Regions from separate parts of the Streptomyces sp. NPDC048196 genome, predicted to be linked through region 1. Evidence: riboswitches for the same ligand, from Rfam matches in the RefSeq annotation. Region 1 holds a riboswitch; the other holds the start of a gene.
What was found. Region 1 has a riboswitch for S-adenosylmethionine ahead of AB0E02_RS24230 (aminotransferase class V-fold PLP-dependent enzyme). Riboswitches for the same ligand answer to the same signal wherever they lie in the genome.

Region 1 (7,485 bases):
CTCCGACGGCCCGAGCCTGGTCGGTGTCGGCGCCGCAGCCGTCGACTTCCAGGTCGGCACCGGCCGCATGCCGGCCCAGCAGCCCGGCGCCCAGGTGCCGCGGAAGAAGCCGATCTACAACAACGCCCAGCGCGAGCAGCTGGCGGCCTACGTCGCGTCGCTGGGTGCCGGCCCCACCATCCCGGAGAAGTCGCAGTACAACTCCGAGGGCGCCGACATCGCCAAGGGCGGCGAGCTGTTCCGCACCAACTGCGCGCAGTGCCACAACTTCACCGGTAAGGGCGGCGCCCTCACCGACGGCAAGTTCGCACCGACGCTCGAGGGCGTGGACCCCAAGCACATCTACGAGGCCATGGAAACCGGCCCGCAGAACATGCCCTCCTTCGGTGACGGCTCGCTGAGCAAGCAGAACAAGAAGGACATCATCGCGTACCTCGGCGCCGTCAACGGCGATGAATCCGAGAGCCCCGGTGGCCTCGACCTCGGCGGTCTCGGTCCGGTCAGTGAGGGTCTCTTCGGCTACATCTTCGGCCTGGGCGCGCTGGTCGCGGTCGCCATCTGGGTCGCAGCCCGGACTACGAAGGCCAAGAAGTCATGAGCGAGACTGGACGACACGAAGACGTGCCAGAAGAAAACCTGCCCGGTGAGCGGGAGGCTCACGAAGGCGCGGTGACGCCGGCGAGCGACCCGTTCGCCGACCCGGGCCTGCCGGCCCACGAGCACCGCAAGCAGGACATCGACGAGCGGGCCGCCAAGCGCTCCGAGCGCACCGTCGCCCTGCTCTTCCTGGTGTCCATGATTGCCACGGTGGCCTTCATCGCCGCCTACGTGGCCATCCCGATCGACAAGATCGTCTACATCTGGCCGATCGGCCACATCAGCGCGCTGAACTTCGCGCTCGGCCTGACGCTGGGTGCCGCCCTGTTCTGCATCGGCGCCGGCGCGGTCCACTGGGCCCGCACGCTGATGTCGGACGTGGAGGTCGCCGACGACCGCCACCCGATCGAGGCCAGCCCCGAGGTCAAGGCCAAGGTCCTGGCGGACTTCAAGGTGGGCGCCGAGGAGTCGGGATTCGGCCGCCGCAAGCTGATCCGCAACACGATGTTCGGTGCGCTGGCCCTGGTGCCGCTCTCCGGTGTCGTCCTGCTGCGTGACCTCGGGCCGCTGCCCGGCACGAAGCTGCGCACGACGAACTGGAAGAGGGGCGTCCGCCTGGTCAACCAGTCCACCAACCTCCCGCTGCGTCCCGAGGACATCGCGGTCGGCTCCCTGACCTTCGCCAAGCCCGAGGGCCTGGAGGAGGACCAGGAGGACTTCAACGAGAAGATCGCCAAGGACGCCCTGATGCTCGTGCGGATCCAGCCGCAGAACATCAAGGACAAGCAGGAACTCGCGTGGTCCCACGAGGGCATCGTGGCCTACTCGAAGATCTGCACCCACGTGGGTTGCCCGATCAGCCTGTACGAGCAGCAGACGCACCACGTGCTCTGCCCCTGCCACCAGTCGACGTTCGACCTCTCCGACGGCGGTCGGGTGATCTTCGGTCCGGCCGGACACGCCCTGCCGCAGCTGCACATCACGGTGAAGGACGGCTTCCTGGAGGCCGCCAGCGGTTTCGAGGAGCCCGTCGGCCCGAGCTTCTGGGAGCGCGGATGAGTAACGAGACAAGCGCGACCACCACGCGCCGCGGCCAGGCGCCGCGGGGCGAGCGGATCGCCGACTGGGCGGACGGCCGGCTGGGCATCTACAGCCTCGCCAAGTCCAACATGCGCAAGATCTTCCCGGACCACTGGTCCTTCATGCTGGGTGAGGTCGCGCTCTACAGCTTCATCATCATCATCCTGACCGGTGTCTACCTGACGCTGTTCTTCCACCCGAGCATGGCCGAGGTGACCTACCACGGTTCCTACGTGCCCATGCAGGGGATCCGGATGACCCAGGCCTTCGAGTCGACGCTGGACATCAGCTTCGACGTCCGGGGTGGTCTGCTCATCCGCCAGATCCACCACTGGGCGGCGCTGGTCTTCCTGGCCGCGATGATGGTCCACATGATGCGGGTGTTCTTCACCGGCGCCTTCCGCAAGCCGCGCGAGGTCAACTGGCTGTTCGGCTTCCTGCTGCTGGTGCTCGGCATGTTCACCGGCTTCACCGGCTACTCGCTCCCCGACGACCTGCTCTCCGGCACCGGTGTGCGGTTCATCGAGGGCGTCATCCTGGCGATGCCGCTGGTCGGTTCGTACCTGCAGATGTTCATCTTCGGCGGCGAGTTCCCCGGGCACGACATCATCCCGCGGTTCTTCACGGTGCACGTGCTGCTGCTTCCGGGCATCATGCTCGGCCTGCTGGTGGCGCACCTGATCCTGGTCTTCTACCACAAGCACACGCAGTTCCCGGGTGCCGGCAAGACCAACACCAACGTCGTCGGCATGCCGCTGCTGCCGGTCTACATGGCCAAGGCCGGAGGCTTCTTCTTCCTGGTCTTCGGCGTGATCTCGGTGATCGCCGCGGTCGCCAGCATCAACCCCGTGTGGGCCATAGGGCCGTACCGGCCGGACCAGGTCTCCACTGGTGCGCAGCCGGACTGGTACATGGGCTTCGCCGAGGGCCTGGTCCGTGTCATGCCGGGCTGGGAGTGGAACTTCTGGGGCCACACCGTCAACTTCGGTGTGCTGATCCCGATCCTCCTCTTCCCGCTCGTCCTGGTCGCCATCGCGGTCTACCCGTTCGTCGAGTCCTGGGTCCGCGGTGACAAGCGCGAGCACCACATCCTGGACCGCCCGCGCAACGTGCCCACCCGCACCGGCTTCGGTGTGGCCTGGCTGATCGCGTACTTCGTGATGCTGATCGGTGGCGGCAACGACCTGTGGGCGACCCACTTCCACCTGTCGATCAACTCGATCACCTGGTTCGTCCGGATCGCGTTCTTCGTCGGGCCGGTGCTGGGCTTCATCGCCACCAAGCGGATCTGCCTGGGTCTGCAGCGGCGCGACAAGGACAAGGTGCTGCACGGCCGCGAGTCCGGCATCATCAAGCGCCTGCCGCACGGCGAGTTCATCGAGGTCCACGAGCCGCTCGACCAGGAGCAGCTGCACTTCCTGACCCAGCACGAGCAGCCCGAGCCGCTGGAGCTGGGCCCGGAGGTCGACGAGAACGGCGTCCGCCGCAAGATCAAGCGGTCGCAGAAGCTCCGCGCCAAGCTCTCCAAGAGCTACTACGGCGAGGACAACGTCATCCCCAAGCCCACGGTCGAGGAGTACCAGGAGATCACCAGCGGCCACGGCCACCACTGATCCCTTGCGCGCCTCGTAGCGCACCGTAGGTAGTACGCCACCCAGAGGGCCCCGTTCCGAGCACCGGACGGGGCCCTCCGGCATATCGCCCCTCTCGATAGGGTGACGGCATAAGCAGGACACAGACCAGGAGCGTGGACCATGAACGTTGTGACCCCGGTAGGCGGCGACAGCGTGGCGGCCCACACCTGGCCGGGCATCCTGAACGCCCTGCTCGACGGCCGCGACCTCACCGCCGACGACACCGCCTGGGCGATGGACAAGATCATGCGGGGCGAGGCCAGCGACGCCCAGATCGCCGGCTTCGCGGTGGCCCTGCGCGCCAAGGGCGAGACCGTCGCGGAGATCTCCGGCCTGGTCCGGACGATGTACGCACACGCCCGGCTGATCGAGGTCCCGGGCCCCAGCGTCGACATCGTCGGCACCGGCGGCGACGGCGCCAAGACCGTCAACATCTCCACGATGTCCTCGATCGTCGTGGCCGGCACCGGAGCCAAGGTCGTCAAGCACGGCAACCGCGCCGCGTCCTCCGCCAGCGGCGCCTCCGACGTCCTGGAGAAGCTCGGCGTCAACCTCGACCTCACCCCCCAGCGGGTCACCGAGGTGGCCCAGGAGGCCGGCATCACCTTCTGCTTCGCGGTGAAGTTCCACCCCTCCCTCCGGCACGTCGCCAACGCCCGCGGCCAGCTCGGCATCCGCACCACGTTCAACGTGCTCGGCCCGCTGACCAACCCCGCCCGGGTCAAGGCCCAGGCGACCGGCGTCGCGGACGCCCGCATGGCGCCCATCCTGGCCGGCGTGCTCGCCGAGCGCGGTTCGTCCGCCCTGGTCTTCCGCGGCGACGACGGCCTCGACGAACTGACCACGACGGCCACCTCCCGGGTCTGGATCGTGCGGGACGGCACGGTCCGCGAGGAGTCCTTCGACCCCCGCGACGTCGGCATCCCGCTCGTCCCCGTCGAGGCGCTGCGCGGCGCGGACGCCTCGTACAACGCGGACGTCGCCCGCCGGCTGCTGGACGGCGAGACCGGCCCGGTACGCGACGCGGTGCTGCTGAACTCCGCGGCCGCGCTCGTCGCGCTGGAGCCGTCGGACGCCCCGCTGAGCGACCGCATCCGCCTCGGCATCGAGCAGGCCGCCGCGTCGATCGACTCGGGCGCGGCCAAGCGGGCGCTGGAGCGCTGGGTGGCCGCCAGCAACGCCTGAGCGGCCGGTGACGCAGGGTGTGACGCAGGGCTCGGTCCGTCATATGGACTGAGCCCTTGCGGCCAAATGCTCTTGTGGCATGATGCTGCGCAGGTCACGAGTGACAGCGACACAGGCCCCGGCCCGCTGTCCGGCAACCCTCCTTCCGTGGCGGGGTGCCCCGGGTGATGACCAGGCCGCAGGCAGCGAGGTCTGCGGCAAGCGCGGATCCCTCGCCAGGGATCCTGGTCCCCGAGGGAGAACTTCCGTGAATCAGCGAATGCGATAGGGCTCAACGGCCCCTTTTCCGCACCCTTTTTCCTTTCACGCTGCGCCCCGCGCCGCGCGCTCGCGCACACCCGAAAGCGCCGCACGCGCCCCTTCCTCGCAGCGAATTCGCTTACGCCTTACGGGAGTTCGCCATGTCCGTTTCCGCCGTTGCCGCCGACCGTTCCGTCTGTGCCCCGCTGCCGGTCCTCGGCCGGGACGTCCTCGTTCCGCTCGTGACCGGCGGCGAGGTCGACTACGCCGCGCTGGACTACGCCGCCAGCGCCCCGGCACTGCAGCGGGTCTGGGACGACGTGGCCGCCTACGCCCCCTACTACGGCAGCGTGCACCGCGGCGCCGGATACCTCTCGCAGCTCTCCACCGACCTCTTCGAGAACAGCCGCCGCACGATCGCCGAATTCCTCGGCTGCCGCCCCGACGACCAGGTCGTTCTCACCCGCTCCACCACCGACTCGCTCAATCTGCTCGCCGCCGTACTCCCGCAGAACACCCGGGTGTTCGTCTTCGAGACCGAGCACCACGCCTCGCTGCTGCCGTGGGAACAGCGCGCCGACCTGACGGTCACCTACCTCGACGCCCCGCGCACCCCGGAGCAGGCCGTCGCGACCCTGGAGCGCGCCCTCGCCGACCGCGAGCCCTGCTCCGCTTCCGGGGACTCGGTGAAGAGCGGAGGCGGAGCGCAGCGGAGCAGCCCGGCCCTGGTCTGCGTCACCGGCGCCTCCAACGTCACCGGCGAGCTGTGGCCGGTCCGCGAACTGGCCGCCGCGGCGCATGCGCACGGTGCCCGGATCGTCCTCGACGCCGCGCAGCTCGCCCCGCACCACCCCGTCGACCTCGCCGAACTGGACGTCGACTGGGTCGCCTTCTCCGGCCACAAGCTGTACGCGCCGTTCGGCGCCGGCGTCCTGGCCGGCCGCGCCGACTGGCTCCAGGCCGCCGACCCGTACCTGGCGGGCGGCGGCGCCAGCCGCACGGTCTCGCGCCGTACGGACGGCGGCGTCGACGTCGAGTGGCACACCACGGCCGCCCGGCACGAGGCCGGCTCGCCCAACGTCATCGGCGCCTACGCCATCGCCTCCGCCTGCAAGGCGCTCACCGAGGCGGGCTTCGACACGCTCGTCGCCCGCGAACAGGAACTGATCGCCCGGGTCCGCGCGGGGCTGGCAGAGGTCCCCGAGGTGCGCGTGCTGTCCCTCTTCGGCGACGACGCCCCGCGCGTCGGCGTGCTCTCCTTCGTGGTGGACGGCTGGAACAGCTCCCACTTCGCGGCGGCGCTCTCCGCCGAGTACGGCATCGGCGTCCGCGACGGCCTCTTCTGCGCGCACCCGCTCGTCCGCACCCTGCTGGGCACCGACCCGCAGGACCCCGGCGAGTGCGGCGCCCCCGAGGCCGCCCCCGGCCAGAGGTCCCTCAACGCCATCCGGGTCTCCTTCGGCGCCGGCACCCCCGACGAGCACGTCGACCGCTTCCTGCACGCGGTCAAGGAACTCGTCTCCGACGGCGCCCGCTGGAACTACCGCACGGAAAACGGCCGTTGCGTGCCGGCTGACGCCGTCTGATCCCCACGTACCTGGCTGTCCCGCCGTTGCGCTTTGCGGCGCCCCCGCACGTACTCGTCTTTCCCGCCGCGGGTGTTGTTCGCCGTTGCGCCTGCGGCGGGCTGGGTTTGTTGTGGGTGCGGTGACGGACCTCCGGGGCCTTGTTCGTGGACTGCTGTCGCTTTACGTCCACGAACAAGGCCCCTCCGGCCCGTCCCCTCCCGTTGGGGGATGGGAATGCGGTGGGTGGGGGCGGGCGTTGGGGGTGCAAGGGGCCCTTGGGACCCGTAGGGGACGGTCGAACAGATCCCGTAGGGGTCGCGAGCGCCCCTTGCAGGGCCTCAACTCGACGGGCAGGGGAGGTATTCCCGACACCCACCCCACCCCACGACGCGAAAGTGCACCGGGCACCCGGAACAACGACGCCCACCCCCACCGGCCTCCCAACCCCCCCACCAACGGGAGGGGACAGACCGGAGGACGAAGTCTGTAGGGCTGTCACCGCACCCGAAAACACCACGCCCGCCGCCAGGCGCAACGGCGAGCAAGCCCCGCGGCGGGAAAGCCAGCTACGTGCGCGGCGCCGCAAAGCGCGCAACGGCGAGCAAGCCCCGCGCCGGGAAAGCCAGCTACGTGCGCGGCGCCGCAAAGCGCGCAACGGCGAGCAAGCCCCGCGGCGGGAAAGCCAGCTACGTACGCGGCGCCGCAAAGCGCGCAACGGCGAGCAAGCCCCGTGGCGGGAAAGCCAGCTAGGTGCGGGGCGCCGCAGAGCGCAACGGCGAGCGAGCCCCGCGGCGGGACGGCCAGCTACGTGCGCGGCGCCGCAAACCGCGCAACGGCGAGCAAGCCCCGTGGCGGGAAAACCAGCTACGTGGGAGACACCGCCAAGCGAGCGCCCCGCGGCGGGACGGCCAGGTACGTGGGGCCCAGGCCAAGCGCAGCGCTACGCGTCGAGGCCGATCGCGAAGGCGGCCTCGAGGTCGTGTTGGGAGTACGTGCGGAAGGCGATGTGCGTCTCCGTGGAGGCGACGCCGGGGATCTTGCTGATGCGGCCGGGGATGACGTCCGCGAGGTCGTCGTGCTTGGCGACGCGGACCATCGCGATCAGGTCGTGCGCGCCGGTGACGGAGTAGACCTCGCTGACCCCTTCCAGCGCGGCGATCTTCTCGGCGATCTCCGGGATC
Region 2 (7,485 bases), on a different contig from region 1:
GCCGAACTCGGCGTTGATCTCCTCGGCCAGCCGCCCCACCTCCGCGGTGTACTCCCGGTACACCGCCAGGTCCTGCCGCGACGGGTACGCGAAGGCCACGTGCACCACCCGCTCCCGCCACTCCGGCCGGTCCACCAGCAGCTCCCGGTACGCCAGCAGCCCGCGCACGATGTTCTTCGACAGCTCCGTGCGGTCCACCCGCACGATGCTCCGGCGCGCCGCCCCGTCCGGGCCGGTGCCGATCTGCTCGCGCAGCGCCGCCAGCCGCTCGTCCACGTCCGCCCGCCGCGACCGCTCCCGCAGGAACCCGGCGTCCGCCCCCAGCCCGTACACCCCGAGCCGGGTGCCGCCGGTGCCGCCCAGCACCTCGGCGCAGCACGCACTGAACGCGTCCGCCCAGCGGTGCGTCAGGAACCCCAGCTGGTCGGCGCCCGTCATCCCGCGCAGCAGCTGCTCGGCGATCCCGTCCGGCAGCATCCGGAAGTACTCCGGCGGCGCCCAGGGGGTGTGCGAGAAGTGCGCGATCTTCAGGTCCGGCCGCAGCGCCCGCAGCATCCCCGGCACCAGCGCCAGGTGGTAGTCCTGCACCAGTACCGCCGCGTCCCGGCCCGCCTCGTCGGCGAGTGCCTGCGCGAAGGCGTGGTTGTACGCCTCGTACGCCCCCCACTGCCGCCGGAACTCCGCGTCGAAGACCGGCTCCAGCGGCGTCTGGTAGAGCATGTGGTGGACGAACCACAGCACCGAATTGGCGATGCCGTTGTAGGCGTCGGCGTGCACATGGGCCGGGATGTCCAGCATGCGGACGCGCTGTCCACCGGTGTCGGCCGGGTCCAGCCCGCCCCCGGTCCGCCGCGCGGCCTCCCGGTCGCCGTCGCCGAGCGCGGCACACACCCACACCGCGTCAGTCTCGGGACCGATCGCCGACAGCCCCGACACCAGCCCGCCCCCGCCCCGCTTCGCGGTCAGCGCCCCGTCCTCGCCCAGGGCGTACGAGACCGGTCCGCGATTGGACGCGACGAGAACCTCGGCACCTGCGTTCACCACACTGCGCTCGGAGACCATGTCGCGAGATTAACCAGTGACAGATCCGTGCAAACGTGCGACGCGGGTCAGGCCGCCCGCCTGGCCGCGTATTCCGGGATGTCGGCCATGGGCGGCCGTTCCTCGGTGTCCACGTCCGTGGTGCGGGGCACGAAACCCGCCTCGCCGCGGTCGAACTGGGTGAGCCGGGGCCGCACCAAGTGGCCGCGGGCCAGCCGGAGTTGGGCGGTGCGGTAGATCGCGGCGGCCATCCGGCCGAGGGCCTGGCCGTCCTGATGGCGGTGCCTGCGTACGCCGACGTCCACCTGGGCGAGGGCGTCTAGGCCGACGGTGTGCAGCGCGTCGACGAGCAGACCCAGCTCGACGCCGTAGCCGACCGGGAAGGGCAGCCGCTCCAGCAGGGCCCGGCGGGCCGCGTACTCGCCGCCCAGCGGCTGGACGAAACCGGCCAGCTGCGGCCAGTGGAGGTTGAGCAGCGGACGGGCGACGAGTTCGGTGACCCGGCCGCCCTGGCCCGGCCCCGCGCCCTCGCCCCCGGTCTCCAGCGGGCGGTCGTACATCGCCTTGACGAACTGCAGGTCCGGATCGGTCAGCAGCGGGCCGACGATGCCGGAGACGAAGGTCGCGGAGAACTCGCGCAGGTCGGCGTCGACGAAGCAGATGATGTCGCCGGTGGTCGCGAGGAGCGAGCGCCACAGCACCTCGCCCTTGCCGGGGACGGCGGGGATCCGCGGCAGCACCGCGTCACGGTGGACGACCTTGGCGCCGGCCGCCGCCGCGACCTCGGCCGTCCGGTCGGTGGAACCGGAATCCAGCACCACCAGCTCGTCGACCAGCGGGACGGCGCCGGTCATCAGCTCGGCACGGATCGTCGCCACGATCGCGCCGACCGTGGCCTCCTCGTCCAGCGCGGGCAGCACGACACTGACCGTCCGGCCCGTCTGGCGCTTGGCCGCCAGCAGCTGCTCCAATGGGCGATCGGCAGCCGACCAGGAGCGGCTGCGCAGCCAGCGCTCCACCTCTTCCAGCACGTCTACGACTCCTCGGTGGCCGCCGGTGCAGCGGTCGGTATGTGATCCATCGTGTGATCCATCTCGCGGTTCGGACGACTATCTCAACTGTCAGTGCCTTCGGTTACAGTCTTGAACAACGCGGATGACCCTCGCATGTCGGGGTCGCCACGCGACAAACGCCTGGGTTTCGGCCCAGCGCCATACCGCTCATCCAGAGGGGCAGAGGGATACGGCCCGTTGAAGCCCCGGCAACCCTCCAGTCGGTCTCCGCGTGCAGCGCGCGAGGCTCCCGGCTAGGGAAGGTGCCAAATCCGTCTCGTGGCGAGATGCGCCGCGAGGAAGATGAGGAGAAAGGGCCTCGCCTCCATGGCTGTGCAAACCACCGAAACCGCCACGAACGCCACCCCCGTCGCTCTGGGCCCCGCCGTCGCGCTGTCCTGCCGGGAGTGCGGTGAGCGCTTCGAGCTCGGTCCGATCTTCGCCTGTGCCAGCTGTTTCGGGCCGCTCGAAGTCGCCTACGACCTGCCGAGCGGCGACCCTGAGGCCCTGAGGAAGCAGATCGAGGCCGGCCCGGACAACATCTGGCGCTACGCCCCGCTGCTCCCGGTCCCCGTCGACGTGGCCGAGAAGCCGAACCTCAACCCCGGCTTCACCAAGCTCGTCAAGGCCGACCGGCTCGCCGCCGAGCTCGGCGTCACCGGCGGCCTGTACGTCAAGGACGACTCCGGCAACCCGACCCACTCCTTCAAGGACCGGGTCGTCGCGATCGCCGTCGAGGCCGCCCGCGCCTTCGGCTTCACGACCCTGTCCTGCTCCTCGACCGGCAACCTCGCCGGTGCGGTCGGCGCCGCGGCGCGCCGCGCGGGCTTCAAGTCCTGCGTCTTCATCCCGCACGACCTGGAGGCCGGCAAGGTCGTCATGGCCGCGGTCTACGGCGGTGACCTGGTCGGCATCGAGGGCAATTACGACGACGTCAACCGCTTCTGCTCGGAGCTCATCGGCGACCCGCTCGGCGAGGGCTGGGGCTTCGTCAACGTCAACCTGCGGCCGTACTACGGCGAGGGCTCCAAGACGCTGGCGTACGAGATCTGCGAGCAGCTCGGCTGGCGGCTGCCGGACCAGATCGTCATCCCGATCGCGTCCGGCTCCCAGCTGACGAAGATCGACAAGGGTCTCAAGGAGCTGATCGCCCTCGGACTGGTCGAGGACAGGCCGTACAAGATCTTCGGCGCCCAGGCGGAGGGCTGCTCGCCGGTGTCGACGGCCTTCAAGGCCGGGCACGACGTCGTGCGCCCGCAGAAGCCGAACACCATCGCCAAGTCGCTGGCGATCGGCAACCCGGCGGACGGCCCGTACGTGCTGGACATCGCGCGCCGGACGGGCGGTGCGGTGGAGGACGTCAACGACGAGCAGGTCGTGGACGCGATCAAGCTGCTGGCGCGTACGGAGGGCATCTTCGCGGAGACCGCGGGCGGCGTGACCGTCGGCGTGACCAAGAAGCTCATCGAGGAGGGTCTGCTCGACCCGGCGCTGACCACCGTTGTCCTCAACACGGGTGACGGTCTGAAGACACTGGACGCGGTCGCGCCGACCACCGGGCCCACGGCCACGATCCGTCCGAACCTGGATGCGTTCCGCGCGGCCGGCCTGGCCGGCTGAGCCCGCGCCGCCCTTCGCACCCGTACTCCGTAATCCCTGTCCGGAAGGCAGAACCATGAGCGTCAAGGTCCGCATCCCCACCATCCTCCGCACGTACACCGGCGGCGAGGCCGAGGTCACCGCCGAGGGTACGACCCTCTCCGAGGTGATCGCCGACCTGGAGAAGAACCACCAGGGCATCGCGGCCCGGGTGCTCGACGACGCCGGCAAGCTGCGGCGCTTCGTGAACGTCTACGTCAACGATGACGACGTCCGCTTCGAGCAGGGCCTTGAGACGCCGACGCCGGAGGGCGCGGGCGTCTCGATCATTCCCGCGGTGGCAGGGGGTGCCGGGGCGTAGCCCCGTCCTGCCGGGGCGGTGGTCGGGCGACGGGTGGGCGGCTGCTGACCTTCCGTTCGGTCTTACGTCGCGCGTCCCCCTGACGCGCGGCGTCATCCGGACGTTGATCGAACGGGCGCGGATTTGCGCCATCTCTTCCCCCGCTTGACCGGAATTGCCCCGTCCATCGAAATCGGACGGGGCAATTCCGTTTCGTGAAAGGGGATAGCATTGTGGCGATCTCCTCGCTGTATATGTCCCGGGGTATGCCGAGCGCATAAGAAACCGTGCTGAGTTGTGCTCAAAGTGTGTGCGGCATTTGTCGGTTAGGCACGTCTATGCCCGGCCCGACTCGCCCGGGAGAATCGCGATTTCGCCGCATATAGCCGATTCTCCGGCGCCAGAATTCTCGTCCGATTGACCTGTTGCGCTGGGCATCGGTCCAGATACATTCAGCGGCGGTCGACGCGTTCCGGCGCACACCCCACGGGCCTTTCGCGGGGTGAGGTCTGACCCGGGTCCGCGGAGTGCGGTCCTGCGCAAGGGCCAGTAATAGGGGAGTTAGGCATGGCTCAGGGCACCGTCAAGTGGTTCAACGCGGAGAAGGGGTACGGCTTCATCGCGGTCGACGGTGGTGCGGATGTATTCGTCCACTACAGCGCGATCCAGATGGACGGCTACCGCACCCTTGAGGAGGGCCAGCGGGTCGAGTTCGAGATCTCGCAGGGCCAGAAGGGGCCGCAGGCGGACATGGTCCGGGTGGCCGGCTGAGGCGCCGACCGACTGCTGCGTTGTGAAGGCCCGTACCCCTGAAGGGGTACGGGCCTTCTGCTTGCACCTCGAACGACGGACGGGCCTCCCGGCCGCCCCCCTCGATGGGTGGCCACGCTCTGAACGGCTTGCGCCCACCCGTCGCCCGACCACCACCCCCCAACGACGCCCTATCGGGCGGCTTGCACTCGACTGCCCCGAGTGCTAATCATTGGCGTTAGCACTCTCCGAGTGAGAGTGACAATGAAGGACCGGGTCGGTGAGGCCCGCAGGCCGGGTGGGGCAAGGAACCACAGCAGGTCTGCAGGTCGTCCGTCGCGGGCGCCAGCGCGGTCCGGAGCAATCCACCCCAGTCCGGGAGGACCACTTCACATGGCCAAGATCATCGCGTTCGACGAGGAGGCACGGCGCGGTCTCGAGCGCGGGATGAACCAGCTCGCCGACGCCGTCAAGGTCACCCTCGGCCCCAAGGGCCGCAACGTCGTCCTCGAGAAGAAGTGGGGCGCCCCCACGATCACCAACGATGGTGTGTCCATCGCCAAGGAGATCGAGCTCGAGGACCCGTACGAGAAGATCGGCGCCGAGCTGGTCAAGGAGGTCGCGAAGAAGACGGACGACGTCGCCGGTGACGGCACGACGACCGCGACCGTCCTGGCCCAGGCCCTGGTCCGCGAGGGCCTGCGCAACGTCGCCGCCGGCGCCAACCCGATGGCCCTGAAGCGCGGCATCGAGAAGGCCGTCGAGGCCGTCTCCGCCGCCCTGCTGGAGCAGGCGAAGGACGTGGAGACCAAGGAGCAGATCGCCTCCACCGCCTCCATCTCCGCCGCCGACACCCAGATCGGCGAGCTCATCGCCGAGGCCATGGACAAGGTCGGCAAGGAAGGCGTCATCACCGTCGAGGAGTCCCAGACCTTCGGTCTGGAGCTGGAGCTCACCGAGGGTATGCGCTTCGACAAGGGCTACATCTCGGCGTACTTCGCCACCGACATGGAGCGTATGGAGGCGTCGCTCGACGACCCGTACATCCTCATCGTCAACTCCAAGATCGGCAACGTGAAGGACCTGCTGCCGCTCCTGGAGAAGGTCATGCAGTCCGGCAAGCCGCTGCTGATCATCGCCGAGGACGTCGAGGGCGAGGCCCTGTCGACCCTGGTCGTCAACAAGATCCGTGGCACCTTCAAGTCCGTCGCCGTCAAGGCCCCGGGCTTCGGTGACCGCCGCAAGGCCATGCTCGGCGACATCGCCATCCTCACCGGTGGCACCGTCATCTCCGAGGAGGTCGGCCTCAAGCTCGAGAACGCCGGTCTCGACCTGCTCGGCCGCGCCCGCAAGGTCGTCATCACCAAGGACGAGACCACCATCGTCGACGGTGCCGGTGACAGCGAGCAGGTCCAGGGCCGGGTCAACCAGATCCGCGCCGAGATCGAGAACAGCGACTCGGACTACGACCGCGAGAAGCTCCAGGAGCGTCTGGCGAAGCTGGCCGGCGGCGTGGCCGTCATCAAGGCCGGTGCCGCCACCGAGGTCGAGCTCAAGGAGCGCAAGCACCGCATCGAGGACGCCGTTCGCAACGCGAAGGCGGCCGTCGAGGAGGGCATCGTCGCCGGCGGTGGCGTGGCCCTGCTGCAGGCCTCCTCGGTCTTCGAGAAGATCGAGCTCGACGGTGACGAGGCCACCGGTGCCGCGGCTGTGAAGCTGGCCCTGGAGGCCCCGCTGAAGCAGATCTCGGTCAACGCCGGCCTTGAGGGCGGCGTCGTGGTGGAGAAGGTGCGCAACCTGGCCGTCGGCCACGGTCTGAACGCCGCCACCGGCGAGTACGTCGACATGGTCGCCGAGGGCATCATCGACCCGGCCAAGGTCACCCGCTCCGCGCTGCAGAACGCCGCCTCCATCGCGGCGCTCTTCCTCACCACCGAGGCCGTCATCGCCGACAAGCCGGAGAAGGCCGCCGCGGCCGCTCCGGGCGGCATGCCGGGCGGTGACATGGACTTCTGATCCACCGCGCCGGACCTCCGGCCCGCTGGACCAGAACGCTGATCCTCCCGGATCACCCGTCCTGAACGTCGGGGCGGCACCCTCCTCCCAGGGGGTGCCGCCCCGGCGGCGTTTGTGCCCCGGCCCGCCGCCGTGCCCTGGCCTCTCGGGGCGGAGACGGCCGGGCGGTTACGCTGTGCACTTGATCGGCTATGGACAGTCACGGCCAAGGGTCTCGGGGTGGCCGCGCCCCCTGTGATCGCAAACGAAGGAGTGTTCGTGCGAGCCAGGGTGCGTAGAGGTCTGATCAGGTCCGATGCGGGCGGCGACTGATCATGTCCGGGCAGGAGCGGAACGCGAACCGGCAGGGGGGACGGGCGCGAGGCGATGACCAGGCGGTGCGGCCGCGGCGGGCGGTGCGTCCGCGACGGGCGGGGGGAGCGCGACGGGCGGGGGGAGCGCAGCGGCACGCGGGCCGACTGTCCGGCAATCCGGGCCGGCGGGACGCCTGGGCGGCCCGGCTGCTCGCCGTGGCCGCGGTGCTCTACAACGGCTGGCTGCTGGAGTTCGTCCTGCCGACCGGCCTCGACCCCCGGCACTCGTACGTCAGTGAGCTGTACGCCGCCGACCAGCCGCTGCGCGGTCTCTTCGGCGGCATCGAATGCGTCTGCGCCGCCCTCGTCGTCCTGGGGGCGCTGCTGGCGTACG

Region 2: it holds a riboswitch for S-adenosylmethionine, as region 1 does, so the genes downstream of both, thrC (threonine synthase) here and AB0E02_RS24230 (aminotransferase class V-fold PLP-dependent enzyme) in region 1, are expected to answer to the same signal.

Annotation. Positions count from the first base shown of each region.
Region 1 covers NZ_JBEZMM010000027.1:31,761-39,245, reverse strand. Annotated here, with positions in the region: gene AB0E02_RS24250 (c-type cytochrome) at 1-598, shown strand, start outside; gene AB0E02_RS24245 (Rieske 2Fe-2S domain-containing protein) at 595-1,656, shown strand; gene AB0E02_RS24240 (ubiquinol-cytochrome c reductase cytochrome b subunit) at 1,653-3,290, shown strand; gene trpD (anthranilate phosphoribosyltransferase) at 3,432-4,496, shown strand; SAM riboswitch class IV at 4,589-4,706, shown strand; gene AB0E02_RS24230 (aminotransferase class V-fold PLP-dependent enzyme) at 4,898-6,322, shown strand; gene AB0E02_RS24225 (Lrp/AsnC ligand binding domain-containing protein) at 7,245-7,485, opposite strand, start outside.
Region 2 covers NZ_JBEZMM010000034.1:14,442-21,926, reverse strand. Annotated here, with positions in the region: gene AB0E02_RS27415 (trehalose-6-phosphate synthase) at 1-1,062, opposite strand, end outside; gene AB0E02_RS27410 (glucosyl-3-phosphoglycerate synthase) at 1,110-2,072, opposite strand; SAM riboswitch class I at 2,259-2,403, shown strand; gene thrC (threonine synthase) at 2,421-3,713, shown strand; gene AB0E02_RS27400 (MoaD/ThiS family protein) at 3,769-4,053, shown strand; gene AB0E02_RS27395 (cold-shock protein) at 4,600-4,803, shown strand; gene groL (chaperonin GroEL) at 5,176-6,798, shown strand; gene AB0E02_RS27385 (DUF998 domain-containing protein) at 7,194-7,485, shown strand, end outside.